Regions from separate parts of the Marvinbryantia formatexigens DSM 14469 genome, predicted to be linked through region 2. Evidence: riboswitches for the same ligand, from Rfam matches in the RefSeq annotation. Region 2 holds a riboswitch; each other region holds the start of a gene.

Region 1 (5,294 bases), 450 kb from region 2:
ATGTCCGGACGAAACTTATGATTATCTGCTGCCATAAGCTACAGAAGATGCAGCGTATCCACCAGCTCCTTCACACCCTCGCCTGTGACGGCGCTGGTGACATAGAGCTCCCCGGCTCCCGCATTTTTCAAATATTTTTTTGCCCGCTCCACCTGTGCCTCATCCGCCAGGTCCGCCTTTGTCACCACACCCACGCAGGGTTTGGCAAACATACTGTTAAACATGGGAGGGAACATGGTTCCTTCCTCTGTGGCGTCCTGCACCAGAAGAATCACATCCGCTTCCGTGGAGGTCACCACCAGGGCGCCCCGGTAGCTGGTCCGCTCCAGGTACTCTCCCGGCGTATCAATCATATTTTTATTGATAATCTGCACCGTCTGGGTTTTGTGATACCTCAGCTCCTCGTTATTGATTTTCTGGCAGAGCGTTGTTTTTCCTGCGGTCGACCGTCCAATCAGGATGACCCTTTTTTTCCGGTCCAGCTCCTCTGTTTTCTTCATTTCTTCTGTCATTTCTGTCTGTTTCCTGTTCTTTTTCTGCCCCGGCTGCCGGTCTTTTTATCCACCGCGCCGGCCGGTTTTTCTCCCGCGTCAGGTCTTGGTAACGGTAGTCTGTGCAAAGCCCATCATGCCGCAGAGGACATCCATCACGTCCCGCAGCGCCACCTCCACCGCCGCCACATCCCCGGTTATCACCAGAGAGCCGTTAAAACGGTCCACAAAACCGATTTTTACATCGGCGGACTTTGTCGCCACATCCGCCGCAATCATGGCTGCCTCGCTGGGTGTAATCGTCATAATGCCGATGGCTCCCTCCGCGTCTATCAGTCCAAGCTTTGCATACAGTCCCTTATCCGGATTGGCGATCACATGCGCCAGCGTCACCTGCTTGCCAGGCACAAATTCCTGTATAATACGCTCTTTACCCTGTAGTTCTGACATACTGTACCGCCTTTCTTTAAGGGAGCTTTCCGGTAAAGGCTTTCCGGTAAACTGCTTTGATATCCTCCAGCGTCACCGGCTGCGGATTTGACGCCGTACAGCTGTCTGCCAGGGCTGCCGCCGCCATAGCGTCCAGCTCGGCCTCAAACTGCTCCTTTGTCACGCCCGCCGCTTCAATGGTAGACGGCATGTTCATCCGTTTAATGAAGCTGCGCGCGGTGCGTATCATATTCAGCGCGCTCTGGCGCACATTGCTTGTATCAAGACGAAGCAGCCGCGAAATCTGCGCGTACCGTTTCGCCGTCGGCGTCAGCTTTTCCGCGGCGCAGCCCGCATTGAAGCTCATAACGTAGGGAAGCAGAATACCGTTGGCTCTGCCGTGGGGAATATGAAAACGCGCCCCCATCGCGTGAGCCATGCCGTGATTCAGTCCCAGTCCTGCGTTGGAAAACGCAATGCCCGCCAGACAGGACGCATTGTGCATTCCCTGGCGCGCCTTTAAATCTCCCGGATTCTTATAGGCGGTCATCAGATAGTGGTTTACCAGCTTGATTGCTTTCTCCGCGCAGGCGTCCGTGAAATCATTTCTTCCTGTGGATACGAAAGCCTCCACAGCGTGTGTAAACACATCGATTCCGGTATCCGCCGTCACAGAGGGCGGCGCACTCTCCACCAGCCGGGCATCCAGCAGCGCCACATCGGGAAGAAGACTGTCATCCACCAGCGGATACTTGACGCCCTTGTCTTTATCCGTAATCACCGCAAAACGGCTTACCTCGGAGCCGGTGCCGCTGGTCGTGGGAATCGCGATAAATTCCACAGCCTTGCTGTCCCCGGCCTTGCGCGCCACAAATACGATTGCCTTTGCGGCATCGATGGCTGCGCCTCCGCCCATGCAGATTACGGTATCCGGTTCAAACTCCAGCATCCGGCTGGTACCCGCCGTCACCATCCCGATATCCGGTTCTCCGGAAATATCAGAAAAAACGGTGTACTCCACCCTGGCTTTGTCCAGTCTGGCTGTCACATAATCCGCCTTGCCGCTGCTTGCCATAAAGCTGTCCGTTACGACGAATACGCGCTTCATTCTGCCAATCATGGCGTCCAGACCGTCGCCCATAACAATCCTGGTTCTGACTCCAAATTGTTCCATAACTGCTCCTTTCTTTGTATTTTTTTCTATCTTCACATCCGTCAATAAGCCGGAATGAAAAATAGCTTAGTTATGCAGGAAGGCGGCTATTGCCACGTTATATTCCGGAAGTCCCTCCTTCTGCCACAGAAGCGGCATCTCCAGAAGCTCTCCGGAAATCCTGCCCAGATCAAACCCCAGCCCGGAAAAGGAATAGCGCATCTCCTCCGGATGTCTGCACGGCTTCCCGTCGATTCTGGCACAGCGTCCGCAAAGTACGCAGCAGCCCGCCATAATCGTCTGCGAAGGCGTAATCACCTTCTCCAGCGCCAGAAGCGCCTGCAGCATTTTCTTTTTTGCTGCGCCGTAGCTCTGCTCACGCAGCTCCTCCGCACGCCCAGGTGCGGTCAGCGCCTCTTTTCTGACCCGTTCCTCATAAATCACCTTCAGGCCTATCGCCTGTACATACCGGTACTTTCCCGCAATCTCTTTCACCGGAGGCACTCCGGGCGGACAGGACCAGTTTTTCTGATATTCCGGACACTCCCTGCAGAGAGGAACGAAGGTTTCCGGCTGACAGTATTCTGCGATCCATTCCGTAACCTTCAGCGTCTTTACGCAAATCTGCGTCCGATACATAAAAATCCTCCTTCCTGAAAGAGCCCCGCTCTGCAGAGTTTCCTGCATAAGCGGTATATTTCTTCTGCATCTGCGTGCGCGTTCCCGCGGATAAAAACAAAAAAGTACCCGACTGTGTCACAATCAGGTACTTCCTCTGGCAATCCACTCGTCATGTCAGATTTCTCTCCACGGCCGCTCTCAGATAAAGAACTGGCAGGTTCTGACATGTGCGCACCGTGCGAAAGAGGTGATGAATTACTCGCATAAGTAAACATGCTCGTGAGCACACATACAAATTAAGCACACTCCGCAATCTGCGAAGCATACAAATCATGCATACGCCGCAAGCAGCTGAGCACGCAGAGCATGCTCACTCCGCTGTCTGCGAAGCATACAGGTCATACACACTCCCAGGTCCGGGGAGCTGTCACGTGTGTTATATACAGGCAGGTCTTCTGACTCAGGCATCCTCATGACTGCTTATCTTCTCAAGTTTTTGCCTCAATGATATTTTTTGCAGTCACTACGCCAATACAGCAACGGCTTTGTACGGGATTCTCACCCGTTTCCCTTTTCACCTGCCTTCTGTGGCAGGCACCTGTATACCTGGAACTATCTACTTATGCTGCAATTATATTATTTTACTTCGTCAATGTCAACCGCATTTATGCAAAATTACCAAAATCAGAATCATAATTTTCATTAATTTATTAATAATAGTACATTCTGTTAAGAAAGTATAAAAATTCCATAAATATATTGACAATCGCATATATGTATGCTATTCTATCATAACTCTTTGCACTGCATATAAATCTACAGTACAAACTGAGCAGACCGTAACAGTCCGTTATGGAGTCGGGTCACATGCGTGACAGTGGAAATGTTCATCCACGGGACAGTTGTTGCTAACTACTGATTCGTGGGTGTTTTTGTATTCAGAAGCAATTCTTTAAAACTCCCACATATATTTAGTGCCATAGAGCTATCTTATTTCAGGAGGTAACTGATATGGAGAAAAATCAAATAACACAGGAAAATGAGTTTCAGAGAACTGCCAACAAGGTGTCCGCCGTGACGATTGCCGGAAATGCGCTGCTTTCGGTTTTTAAGCTGTTTGCCGGAATTTTTGCGCATTCCAGCGCTATGATAAGCGACGCCGTTCATTCCGCATCCGACGTATTCAGCACAGTCATTGTCATCATCGGCATAAAGCTTGCGTCAAAGGAATCCGACAAGGAGCATCCCTACGGACACGAACGGATGGAGTGCGTCGCCGCCATTATTCTTGCTATGGTGCTGTTCGTTACCGGACTTGGCATTGGTGTCAACGCGCTGCAGGACATCCTGCGCGGTGATTACAGCAATCTGGAGGCGCCCGGTCTTCTGGCGCTGATTGCCGCCGTTGTTTCCATTGCGGTAAAAGAAGTGATGTTCTGGTATACCCGGTTTTACGCAAAAAAAATTGATTCCAGCGCCCTGATGGCGGACGCCTGGCATCATCGTTCCGACGCTTTTTCTTCAGTCGGAGCGCTCATCGGTATCGCCGGGGCAAGACTTGGCTTCCCCATCATGGACCCTGTCGCCAGTCTTGTAATCTTTGTATTTATCATCAAAGCCGCCTGCGATATTTTCAAAGACGCGATTGATAAAATGGTCGACCATTCCTGCGACGATGAGACAGAAAAGCAGATTCACGACTGCGTAATGAGAAATCCGAATGTGCTGGGACTGGATTTGCTGCAGACACGTATTTTCGGCAATAAGATATACGTGGATATTGAAATTCTCGTGGACGGCTCCTATCCGCTCTGGAAGGCGCACAAAATAGCCGAGGCGGTGCACGACGATATCGAACAGAATTTTCCGAAAATCAAGCACATTATGGTACATGTAAATCCGTCAGCAATGCCGGAGTAAAAATTATGGGCGGCATTCATGCCGCCCGTTCATATTCTCTCCTGCTGCTTTTAAATTCAAAATGTTTTCCAGCACTTTTCTTTCAGAAACCGGCTGATAACAGAGATATCCTCCCCCTCATAATAAGCAACCAGCAGCTTTTTAAACTCCGGCACTTCCTTCTCCGGAATGACCAGAAAGCCCTGCCCGTGAGCAATCAGATAATGATTGGCGTATATCACAGATGCTCTTTTATTCCCATCTATAAAAATCTGTGTTTTCATGGAATACATACACAATGCAATCGCCTTATCAATATCGCTCTGACCGGATGCCAGTATTTCTTTAATACGCTCTTTCACAACAGACTCTATCGGAACAGGCGGTATATATGAACATCCCCCAATCGTTACCGGAATTCCGCGGATTCTTCCTCCATTCAAAAAAAAGCCTTCATTTACAAGCTTTGCAATATGGCAGAGAATATAATAATCACTCTCACTCTGAATCACATCTTTATCAAGAATAAATTCCCATGCATGTTTCAGATTGAGAATTTTCTGTACATCCGTTGCTGTCATTCCATACACTTTGCCATTTTCCAGAATCTCTTCCGTTTGCGGGAACGAAGTAGCCACGCCCTCCAGAATTGCCTGGTTGTAGATATTCTCCTTCATATTTGCCCTGGCAAAATCAAGATT
Region 2 (5,294 bases):
CTGGAAATCGCCAGCGCCCCTCTTGTCAGAATGATGTCCTTTACATTCGGCAAAATATGTTTGAACAAAATCACCAGCGGAGAAACGCCCAGTGTCCGTTCAATTTTGATAAAAGGCATTTCCGAAATCTGCTGGATTCTTGAACGCAGAATTCTGAGGGTACCTGTCCATGACGTGATACTGATAGAAATAATCAGGCTCCATTTTCCCGGCTCCAGATAAGCCACCAGCAAAACAGTCAGCGGCAGACCCGGCACCGCCATAGCCACATTCGTAATGGCTGTAATAATCTTATCCGCCGTTCCTCCAAAATAACCGGAAATCAATGCAAGCACCGTTCCCACTCCCGTCACAATAAATGCCGCGAAAATGCCGATATACAGTGATACTCTGGTTCCGTAAATCATCTCTGAAAAAATATCCTGTCCTACGTCATTGGTTCCCAGAAGATGTTCCCTGGAAGGCGGGAGATAACTGATCATCATTTCATTTGGATCATATGGCGCAATAAACGGCGCAAAAATAGCGACCAGCAGGAAAAATCCAATAATCAGAAGCCCTGCCGTCATTGCCGGGTTTCTTTTCTTTTTACGCTTCATAGGCACCTCCTGTTTTGATTCTGGGGTCAACTGCCGCATTTACAATATCGCTGAGAAGATTGCTTCCAACTACACATACGGCTGAGAGCAGAAAGCAGAACTGCGCCGTGGGAAAGTCCCGGTTCTGAACCGCATTGTACATCAGCATCCCCATACCCTTCCATCCGAAAACTACTTCTACAATCATGGAGCCTGACAACAGATTCCCCATCTGCATTAAAAAGGAAGTCAGATACGGAACCATCGCATTTTTCATGACATGGAGAAACAGTACATTCTTTCCGGGAAGCCCCTTTGACCTGGCCGTCAGAATATACTCTTCGTTTCTTATCTGTGAAACCGCGCTTTTCATCAGCATAAAATCGCCGGATATACGGAATATCAGCAGAATAATCAGTGGCAGGCACATATGCTCAAGAATGCTTAAAACACGGTCAATGCCCTGTGTCCCTGCCGACACCATGCCGTTAATCGGAAAGATACGCAGCTTATAGGAAAAAACCATTAGAAGCAGGAGACTTAAACAGTTTGAGGGCATCGTGTTCAATACAAGAAAGACCGGCGTCATAATCCGGTCAAACAGTTTTCCGGGTCTCCACCCGGCCAGTACGCCGAGAACAGCTCCGATGATGCCTCCCAGAATCCAGACCGGTACGGAAAGCATCAGGGTCCACTTAGAAGCACTCAGTACATTTTCTACGACGGGCTTCTGGTTGGAATAGGCAATCCCGAAGTCTAAAGTGACAATGCTTTTTAAATATTTTACATATTGCATCTGGAGACTGTCATTCAGTCCGTACTTTTCAATCAGTGTCTCCAGATAAGCCGGATCATTATCCAGAAGGTAATAGTATTCTTCCTGTCCAATCAGATGAATAATCGGATCGCCGGGCATAATATGTACCAGTACAAAGCTGATTGTAATAATCAGATAAATGGTTGCCAGGGCAATCACTGTTTTTTTCAGTATGTGTTTTTGCAAAATACTCTCTCCTTCGGCTCATACAGTCAGGGCGCTGCGACTCTGGCAGCGCCCCGTTTTCTGACTATTTTGTTGTAAGCTCAAACCAGGTGGTGTTGTTAATTACTCCCCAGGACGGGTAGTTGGTCCAGCCCTCATATTTATCCGTGCGATACGGGAAGAACGCCGTCTCCCAGCACAGAGCCTGAGCTGCTCTGGTATCTGACATATATTTCTGCAGTATCTTGCAGTTTTCGATGTAAACCTCGTCCGAGGTCGCGCCGGTCATTGCATAATATGCTTCGTTATATTCCGGATCATGAACGGTTCCCCAGATCCAGGAGGATTCTCCTTCCCGGAGCTCGCCCATGAAATAACGGAATGCGGTGCTGTAAGATGCCATACCGGATGTCGTCAGGGTGATAGACAGATCATAATCTCCTGCTGTCATATTTGCTTCCCAGACCTCACTGTTTGTAATGCTGTCATTGTCCATATGGTTCTTAATGCCTACTTTATCGAGGCTCTGCATGATTACTTCCGCAATACGCATTCTAAGGTCCATGCTGGAGCTGTACTGCGGCGTGACAGCCAGATCCATCGCGCTTCCATCCGGCATTTCACGGTAGCCGTCCCCGTCGATATCCACATATCCGGCTTCATCAAGCATCTCCATTGCTTTCTCCGCATCATATTCAAGCATCGGGAGCGTCTCGTCATAGCCTTTGCAGGTAGGCGGAATAATTCCGGTTCCGGGAACCGTACCATATTCGCCGTTAATGGTGGACGCAAGCAGTTCATAATTCAGCGCGGTACTCACTGCCTTCCGGAATGCCTCGTCATTGCCCGGTGCACGGTCTTTTCCATATTCCAGCTGATAGCATCCGCTGAAAGGACTCTCTCCCAGATCAATATCCGCTGTCCCTTTTACCGTATCAATCACAGGTGCATCAATCGGGTTCGCGTAATTGTACATAGCGTCAATTTCCCCGTTCATCATAGCCATCATCAGGGTCGATTCATCCGAATAGCTCTGTACAGTCACGCTGTCGACTGTCAGCTCGCCAAGGATTGCATTCTCCGAAACCGCTTCATAATAAGAAGTCTGGGCATCCGTATCCACCGATACCAGCTTGTAAGGTCCGCAGCCGATGGCAGCTTCCGGTCCGGTAACGGATGAATAGTCTTCTACGCCTTCCCAGATATGCTTTGGATACACGCAGGCATTATTATTGCAGGTGGAATTAATCCAGTAGTAGGCATCCGGTTCCGAGAAAATCAGCGATGCGCTGTCCTCGCCCGTAAATTCAATCCGCTCCAGATTCTGTAAGCTTCCAACTTTTTTTACGTCCCGCATGTATTCAAATGTAAATTCAATATCGTCTTTTGTCACCGGTTCTCCGTCATGCCATACCGCATCCAACGGGAATGTGAAATCAATCTGCTTTCCATCCTCTGATATTTCAAAGGACTTAAAGAAATACGGCTGCAATTCATTATTTGCGTCACGGTACACGAAATCTCCCTGCGTAAATCCGTTATAATTCATTCTGCCGAAGGCATCCGTCTGGGTCAGGGCATTAAATACATTGTTTTCAGCCGTAGTACCGATAACCAGATTTTCAACATGGTTTCCTGATGTTTCTTCTGCTTTTGCTTCCTGCCGGTATCCTGTGCATATCGTAGCGCACATTGTCAGAGCCATAAATATACCGGCTGCTTTTTTCATCCTTTGTCCTCCTTTTTGATGATGGGCAGATTACGGATATGTGAAAAGAGAATCAAAAAAGGCGTACTGTCTCCCGATGAAAACAGCACGCCTTATGATTTCCCGCTTCAGCAAATGCATCTATTTTCCCATCGAAAATAATACATACCTCACAAAAAAGCAGGTCTCCTGGCTTTGGTTCCTCCTCCTTATCACCTTCCCAATGGCAACGCATCAGTGGCTTTGATAATTCGTCCCCTACACAGTAGCGAGGGCTGCTGCGGATTCTCACCGCATTCCCTTTTCATCCGATGACGGACAGATTTTCTCCATCTATGTCCTTCACCGGAACTTTTTTGTGTTTTATTTTTAACAAACTTATCATAACATGAATGCATTCGTCTGTAAAGCTTATTCTCAAAACGTAACGGCGCATCTAAAATGAAAAAGTACCCACATATTTCCCCCTGCAGTGGAAGTTATTTTTTCATTTTTTGAAATACAAAAATACAAATCTTTTGCTTGACAATCGCGTGAGAGTATGGTAACATTTCATACTGTAGCGAGTAATCGCGCAGGCTGATGTGGCACAGGTGGTAGCGCACCTCATTGGTAGTGAGGAGGTCACGGGTCCGAGTCCCGTCATCAGCTTTTGTAAAGTCCGATGCTTATCGGACTTTTTATTTTTATAAAAAACGGGCAGACTACGGGAAGCCGATTCGCTGTTTCCGTATATTTCCTTTACAGACAGTTCCTATATAATACTACACAGTGTTTTTCTTTCCAACAGGCACTCAATATCCTCTGAAAAAAAACTGTTTTCCAGTGTTATTCCTTTATCCAGTTTTTCAAGAACCGAATATTTTTCTTCCTTATATTCTTTAGAGATAATCGCATATACTTTCTGAACCGGGGAGCCATCCTTTGAAAAAGAAAAATCCTTTTCCGTCAAACGCCTGTCCAGACATTTTTCATAAAAGTGTTTAGAAAAGGGAATGTCTGCGCCGCAGCACCGATCATTCCCTTCTCATGATTGATTTTTCTGTTGTCTGCCAACCTCCTGCACCTACGTCTAGATAATAACAGGTTTTTCCGTTGCCTGTCAACCTCCGACACCTGCGTTCGGAAAACGTATCAGATTTTAGGTGTCAACCCACCGCTGATGCACAGCTTTTCTAATTACATTTTACAAGATTCTCCCGCAAAATACAATCACAACTTTATTTTATGTGGCTGCGGCATCTATATTCAAGCCAATTTTATTTTTAAATTTTTTGCCTAAAAGCGTTCTTTTTTCACAGCCCCTTTCTTCACACAATTGTAAGCGCCCTTTCTGGTTTCTTCGAAATATCTGACGTCATTCGCCAGTTATAATCCATTTTTCTTTCCGGGCAGAACCTTCTCTGTGAATTCGTCCGCGTTCTTTTAATATCTCTATGGCCAATTTTGCCTGTTTATCGGACAATTGCAGTCTCCGACTAATTTCAGCACGTGAAAACGATGGGTCATTTGCAATTAATTCATATACAGCAGCTGTCCTCCTTTTAATCTCACTCTCTTTTTTTGTGGTTTCTGGTCCTTTTTCTGGTCTTTTTTCTGATTCTTCTCCTAAAAGGACCGAACCTTTCTCCACCAATGGCAATGTGACCACTGTCTTGCTTGGTCCATCTTCGCCAAAATACTCCTCGATCGTAGGTTCTATATATCCGGCATCTTCCCACACTGAAAATATGTCTGGCACACCGCTGCCTGCGTGTTCACCATACCCAATCAGATTAAACATCTTCATAATGTTTGCATTGCGGGGTTCTGAATCGCCGCCGCGAAGCATCTGCCGTTTTCCCACAATACTCGTCCCCGGATTTTTAATGATGATCTTGTCAGCATAGCTGTCAATCACAACACCACGGGTGAGAAAGTAATCTGCATTTACAAGACAGTTTACCAATGCTTCCCTGACCGCATCGTGCATTGGGGTCTCATCTACACGAACCATATCGACAAGTTTAAACGGAACTTTCAGCAG
Region 3 (5,294 bases), 550 kb from region 2:
TTACTTTCCCGGAATGGAGCATTTTTTCGGCACGCTCTACCTGTGCGTCACGTATTGCTTTCTGATATTTTGCATATTTAGGAGAGTAAGTGACAATGAGACGCTGGTGCAGTGAATGAGGGGTATATGGTTCATCCTTATAATACAGGCCGGCATCATCCTCTGTAAGTCTGGAAAGATCTGCCGGAGAATCATCGGAAACACGTTTAAAGCCAGTTTTGTCCAGTGCCCATTTCCTGTCATCTTTATTCAGCTTTTTGATGGACTGGGTAACAATAAAAGCTCTCTGGCCTGCATGGTTTATTCTTTTAATGGCTTCTGAACCAAGTCCGGCATCACTGCAGTAAATAAATTTTGTACAACCAAAGTCCTGGAGGACTTTTTCTTCCAGAGGTTTTAGTGATGTTTGTTCATTCGCATTTCCGGGAAAAAGGGAAAAAGCAAGAGGAATTCCAGCTCCGTCCATAAACATCCCCATTTGAATGATTGGATTAGGCCGGTGTTCTTTTCCTTTCCCGTATTTTCTCTCCCCATCTTCCTGCTCGATCTCAAAGAAATAGTTTGTACAGTCATAATAAAGTATCTTATCATCTCGTTTTCCGAGAAGATGACTGTTTTTATAAACTTCAGACTGGATGAAATCGCATTCATTTCCCAGGACATCAAGAGCCCGGTATATATCATGTAATTGATAAGAAGGTTTTTCCAGGAATTCAGAAGCTATCTTAAAAGAAGAACGCTTACTTGCTGGTTCCAGAACCCTGGCATAGATCAGATCGGAAAGGATGGCATTGATATCATACTTAAATTTATATTTATCTCTGAGCTTTCGGCAAGTCTTATCAAGCTGGATACGATAGTAAAAGGCTTGTGGAAAAAGATATCCTCCGCGGTAAAAGACCTGCTGACTATAATCCAGCTTCTGGTCAGAGTGAAAAGTTATCTGAACCGACTTGGCCTGCTGTTCTTCTTTGTATCTGAGTGTTTCCAGTCTGGCTTCCTCTCTGGCCCATTTCATGACATCATCGCGGGTAGGACCGTGTTCTGGAAGAAGTTCTTTCAAGGTTCCGGATAACTGCGCAAAATGGATTCTGAAAATAGCGGAAAGCAAAAACCTGACCATCAATCTCCGGCATCTGATGGATTTTGGGAAAGACACAAAATTCACAATCGTTGTCGGGAACAGCGGAGAAATCGTGCATTCGATGAAAGAGCTGATTCCCGTTGCCTCTGAATATCTGAACAAAATGAAACAGGAGTAATATATTATGAAGGGCGCTCACAGAATCATTGTTGAATCAAAGAAAATCCGATACGATTTTACCATTAGAAGAAATATCACCATCCTCACCGGAGACAGCGGCTCCGGTAAAACCGTATTGATTGATTTTATCCGTGACTATAGAAGATACGGTACTGACAGCGGCATTGTAGTCTCCTGCGACCTCCCCTGCCGAACATTAGACAGCGAAGACTGGGAGCGGCAGTTGGAAGGCATATCCGGTTCCATCATTTTTATTGATGAAGGAAGCCGCTTTCTGGCTTCAAAAAAATTCGCGGAGCTTGCTTTGAAATCAGATAACTACTTTGTGCTCGCAACACGGGAAAAGCTGCCAATGCTTCCTTACAGTGTCCGGGAAATATACGGCTTCCGTGAATCCGGAAAATTTCACGAAGCGAAGCAGAAGTACAACGAAATATATAATCTTTATTAATATGGAGCTATTCCAAAAGAAAACTTGCCAGAAGTTATTTATCTTCAAGAATAGTAACAGCCGCCAAAAAAGTCATGCATCTGATCATCTGGGATTAGATAAAATCAACAAAAAAGTTCTCTTGCAAAGCATACAGCTATATGCTATCATGAATTTTGTCGAAACAAAGCAGGTGAATTTCCGTATCCGGAAATGAGAGGGAATCAGGAAAAGCCTGAGCGATGCGGTCACTGTGAGCAGGGAGCTTCCCCGGATATCCATTGCGGCGAATGCCGTGAGAAGGAGGGACAAGCGCAAATCTGTGAGCCAGGAAACCTGCCTGCCTTGTGCGAAAGAAGCTTCCATGCAAAGCATCCTCGCAGATTTGTTCGTATCTACGACACACGCAGCAGTTCCGTTTTCCGGTTCATGCAGCCGGCTGCAAAGCCCGGTCCCAACTACTGCGCACAAAACGATCTGTCTGGTATGCCTGTCTGTGAAGACAGGCTTTTTTGTTGCCATGCATCCGAAGGGAGCTGCCGGTGGCAGGTCCTGGAGGAGCCATAAAAAGTTCTCCAACTTTTCCGGGCATGCATCCAGACCAGGATTCTTTTTTATGGACTTCCAGTAACCAATCACTCATTTCATGATGTTGGGGCAAAAGTCCCGACCATAATATCTATGGAGGTGCAAGATGAAAAAAAGAAACCAATTACTGACACTGATTATGGCTGGCGTAATGGCGCTCTCCCCGGCAGCAGCTTTTGCTGAGGAAACAGAAGCCGAAACACAGGAAGCCGCTGTGGAAACCGAAGCTGCGGAGACAGAAGCTGACGGCACAGAAGCCGCAGATGGCGACGTATTTCCTTTCACGCTGGTGACAAAGGACGACCAGGAGGTCACCTTTACACATGTTCCGGAGCGTGTAATCAGCACCAATCCCAACACCGGAGAGCAGCTTATGGCGCTGGGTCTCGGCGACAAAATTATCGGAACCTGCTATAACAACGCCCAGCTTCCGGAGCAGTACCGCGAAGAATACGAATCAAAGCCGGTTATCTCTGACAACAACGGTTATCCGTCCCTGGAGGTAGTTCTGGACCTGGAACCGGATTTCATTTATGGAAGAAGCTCTGCTTTCAGCGATTCTGACACGGCGATTGCCACACATGATACCTTAAGCGATTACGGCATCATGTCCCTTTCTTCCATTGAAGGCTACAAGCTTGGCTGCGACGTGGAAGATGTTTATCAGGATTTTTACAACCTCGGCAAGATTTTCCAGGTTGAAGACAAAGCAAATGAAATCGTAGACGGTATGAAAGCCCAGATTGCGGCAGTCGAAGAAAAAATCGCCGGAACAGAGGAAGTGCGGGTATTCAACTTTGACAGCGAACGTGACGGCGGCGCCTACACACCCGGAAATAACTTCACCTCAAAGCTGATGCGTCACGCAGGCGGCGTCAATGTATTTGAGGACCTTGAAAAGACCTGGAACAACGTAAGCTGGGAAGCCGTTGTAGAGGCGGACCCGGAGGTTATCGTCATCAATGATTACGGCGATACGACCGCAGACGAGAAAATCCAGTTCCTGCTGGACAACGAAGCCCTTTCCGATGTAACCGCCATCAAGAACGAAAACTTCCTTGTTATCACGCTTCCGGAAGTATTCGCCAGCACCCGTGTGGGCGATACGATTGAAAAATTTGCCCAGGCATTCCATCCGGAGTGTTTTGAATAATTTCATATGAAACGGTTATGTAAATTCATGAGGGAACACGTGGGGATAACCTGCGTGTTCCTGCTAATACTATTGATTCTGTCGATGATTCTTGCCATCGGAATCGGGCCCGTCAGCATCCCTTTCCAAACGGTCTGGCAGGTGGTTCTTCATCATCTGACCGGCATAGGCGATGTTGAAGATATCCGGATGAGCACCCAGAACATCGTCTGGCATCTGCGGACGCCGCGGGTGCTGATGGGCGCTATGGTAGGTTCTGCGCTGACGCTTTCGGGCGTCGCCATGCAGTCGTTTACCAAAAATCCGCTGGCAAGTCCCTATGTGCTCGGCGTATCCTCCGGCGCAACCTTCGGCGCTTCGCTTGCCATCGTCACCGGAGCGCTCTCCTTCCTTGGCGCATACTCTGTCCAGGGCGGCGCTTTTATCGGCGCAATGGCGGCGATTTTAATTGTTTATTACATGGCGAAAAGCGGCAAAGAGGTGGCGCCCATCAAGCTGGTTCTGGTGGGAACGGCTATTTCCGCCATGTTTACCGCATTTTCAAACTTTCTCATTTACAAGGCCCCGGATGACAGCAAAATCCGGGAGGTGACGTTCTGGACGCTTGGCAGCGTAGCCAGTGCCCAGTGGGAAGAGCTTCTTCCCCTGTTTGTGGTACTGATACCGGGCTTTCTGTGCCTGTACGCTCTCTCAACCTCCATGAACGCGCTTCTTATGGGAGAGAGCAGCGCGGTGACGCTGGGAATCAATATCAATCTTGTGCGCAAAATCACCGTCTTTCTGTCTGCGGCGCTGACCGGCACGGCAGTGGCAGTAACCGGCAGCATCGGGTTCGTCGGACTTGTTATTCCGCATATCGTGCGGTCGATGGTCGGTGCGGACCACCGGAAGGTGATTCCGATTTCCACGCTGCTGGGAGCGATTTTCCTGGTCTGGGTGGACGTCGGTGCCAGAATGCTCGACCAGCCCAGCGAAATTCCTATCGGCATTATTACTTCCATGCTCGGAGCACCTGTCTTCCTGTGGATGATACGGGTACGGAAATATTCCTTCGGGAAATCTTAAAGGAGGCGGACCTATGCTCAGTGCAGAAAAAGTAAGCTACCGCACCCGGCAGGTGGAGATTATCCGGGATATTTCCCTCACCGTAAACCAGGGGGAATTCGTGGGCGTCATCGGTCCGAACGGAAGCGGAAAATCGACGCTGCTGAAAAATATCTACAAAATGCTTGTACCCGTTTCGGGAGATATTCTTCTGGACGGAAAAAGTCTTCTGAAAATGTCAAACCGGCAGATGGCGGAACGCATCGCGGTGGTTTCGCAGGAAAGCGAAGCAAATTTTGACTTCACCGTCGAAGAGGTCGTGCAGATGGGGCGCTATCCCAGAAAACGTCTGATAGAAGCCGCCAATGACCATGACCGCGAGATAGTCTGCCATTCGCTGGAAATGGTCGGAATGGAAGATTTTCTGGAGAGAAGCTTTCTGAGCCTGTCCGGCGGTGAAAAGCAGCGGGTACTGATTGCCCGCGCGCTGGCGCAGGAAACGGAAATGATTATTCTGGACGAGCCGACCAACCATCTGGATATCGGCAGCCAGATAAAAACGCTGTCGCTTCTGAAAGCGTCGAAAAAAACAGTGCTGACCGCACTGCACGATTTAAGTCTCGCTTCAAAATTCTGCGACCGCATCTACGTGCTCAAAGGCGGTCAGAACCTTTGCGACGGCAGACCGGACGACGTTATCAGCTCCGCGCTCGTGGAGGAGCTCTACCATATCCACGCGGATGTATTCCGGCGAAACGAAAAAATATTTATCGATTATGATTAACAGATAACAAGGGCAGCCTGGCTGCCCTGTT

Evidence for each region. Region 2 has a riboswitch for cobalamin ahead of NQ534_RS12935 (ABC transporter substrate-binding protein). Riboswitches for the same ligand answer to the same signal wherever they lie in the genome.
Region 1: another riboswitch for cobalamin. It lies ahead of NQ534_RS10970 (DUF2284 domain-containing protein); the one in region 2 lies ahead of NQ534_RS12935 (ABC transporter substrate-binding protein).
Region 3: another riboswitch for cobalamin. It lies ahead of NQ534_RS10495 (ABC transporter substrate-binding protein); the one in region 2 lies ahead of NQ534_RS12935 (ABC transporter substrate-binding protein).

The regions. Positions count from the first base shown of each region.
Region 1 covers NZ_CP102268.1:2,305,179-2,310,472, reverse strand. The annotation lists gene NQ534_RS10985 (EutP/PduV family microcompartment system protein) at 39-512, opposite strand; gene eutS (ethanolamine utilization microcompartment protein EutS) at 591-941, opposite strand; gene NQ534_RS10975 (1-propanol dehydrogenase PduQ) at 958-2,094, opposite strand; gene NQ534_RS10970 (DUF2284 domain-containing protein) at 2,161-2,712, opposite strand; cobalamin riboswitch at 3,123-3,311, opposite strand; NiCo riboswitch at 3,513-3,598, shown strand; gene NQ534_RS10965 (cation diffusion facilitator family transporter) at 3,706-4,614, shown strand; gene NQ534_RS10960 (DUF6788 family protein) at 4,671-5,294, opposite strand, start outside.
Region 2 covers NZ_CP102268.1:2,753,911-2,759,204, reverse strand. The annotation lists gene NQ534_RS12945 (ABC transporter permease) at 1-599, opposite strand, end outside; gene NQ534_RS12940 (ABC transporter permease) at 589-1,581, opposite strand; gene NQ534_RS12935 (ABC transporter substrate-binding protein) at 1,646-3,289, opposite strand; cobalamin riboswitch at 3,431-3,636, opposite strand; tRNA gene NQ534_RS12930 (tRNA-Thr) at 3,847-3,919, shown strand; gene NQ534_RS12925 (DUF8451 domain-containing protein) at 4,626-5,294, opposite strand, start outside.
Region 3 covers NZ_CP102268.1:2,202,085-2,207,378, reverse strand. The annotation lists partial or broken gene NQ534_RS10510 (IS1634 family transposase) at 1-1,069, opposite strand, end outside; partial or broken gene NQ534_RS21730 (DUF4869 domain-containing protein) at 1,071-1,262, shown strand; gene NQ534_RS10500 (P-loop NTPase family protein) at 1,269-1,715, shown strand; cobalamin riboswitch at 1,869-2,052, shown strand; gene NQ534_RS10495 (ABC transporter substrate-binding protein) at 2,389-3,435, shown strand; gene NQ534_RS10490 (FecCD family ABC transporter permease) at 3,475-4,500, shown strand; gene NQ534_RS10485 (ABC transporter ATP-binding protein) at 4,514-5,263, shown strand.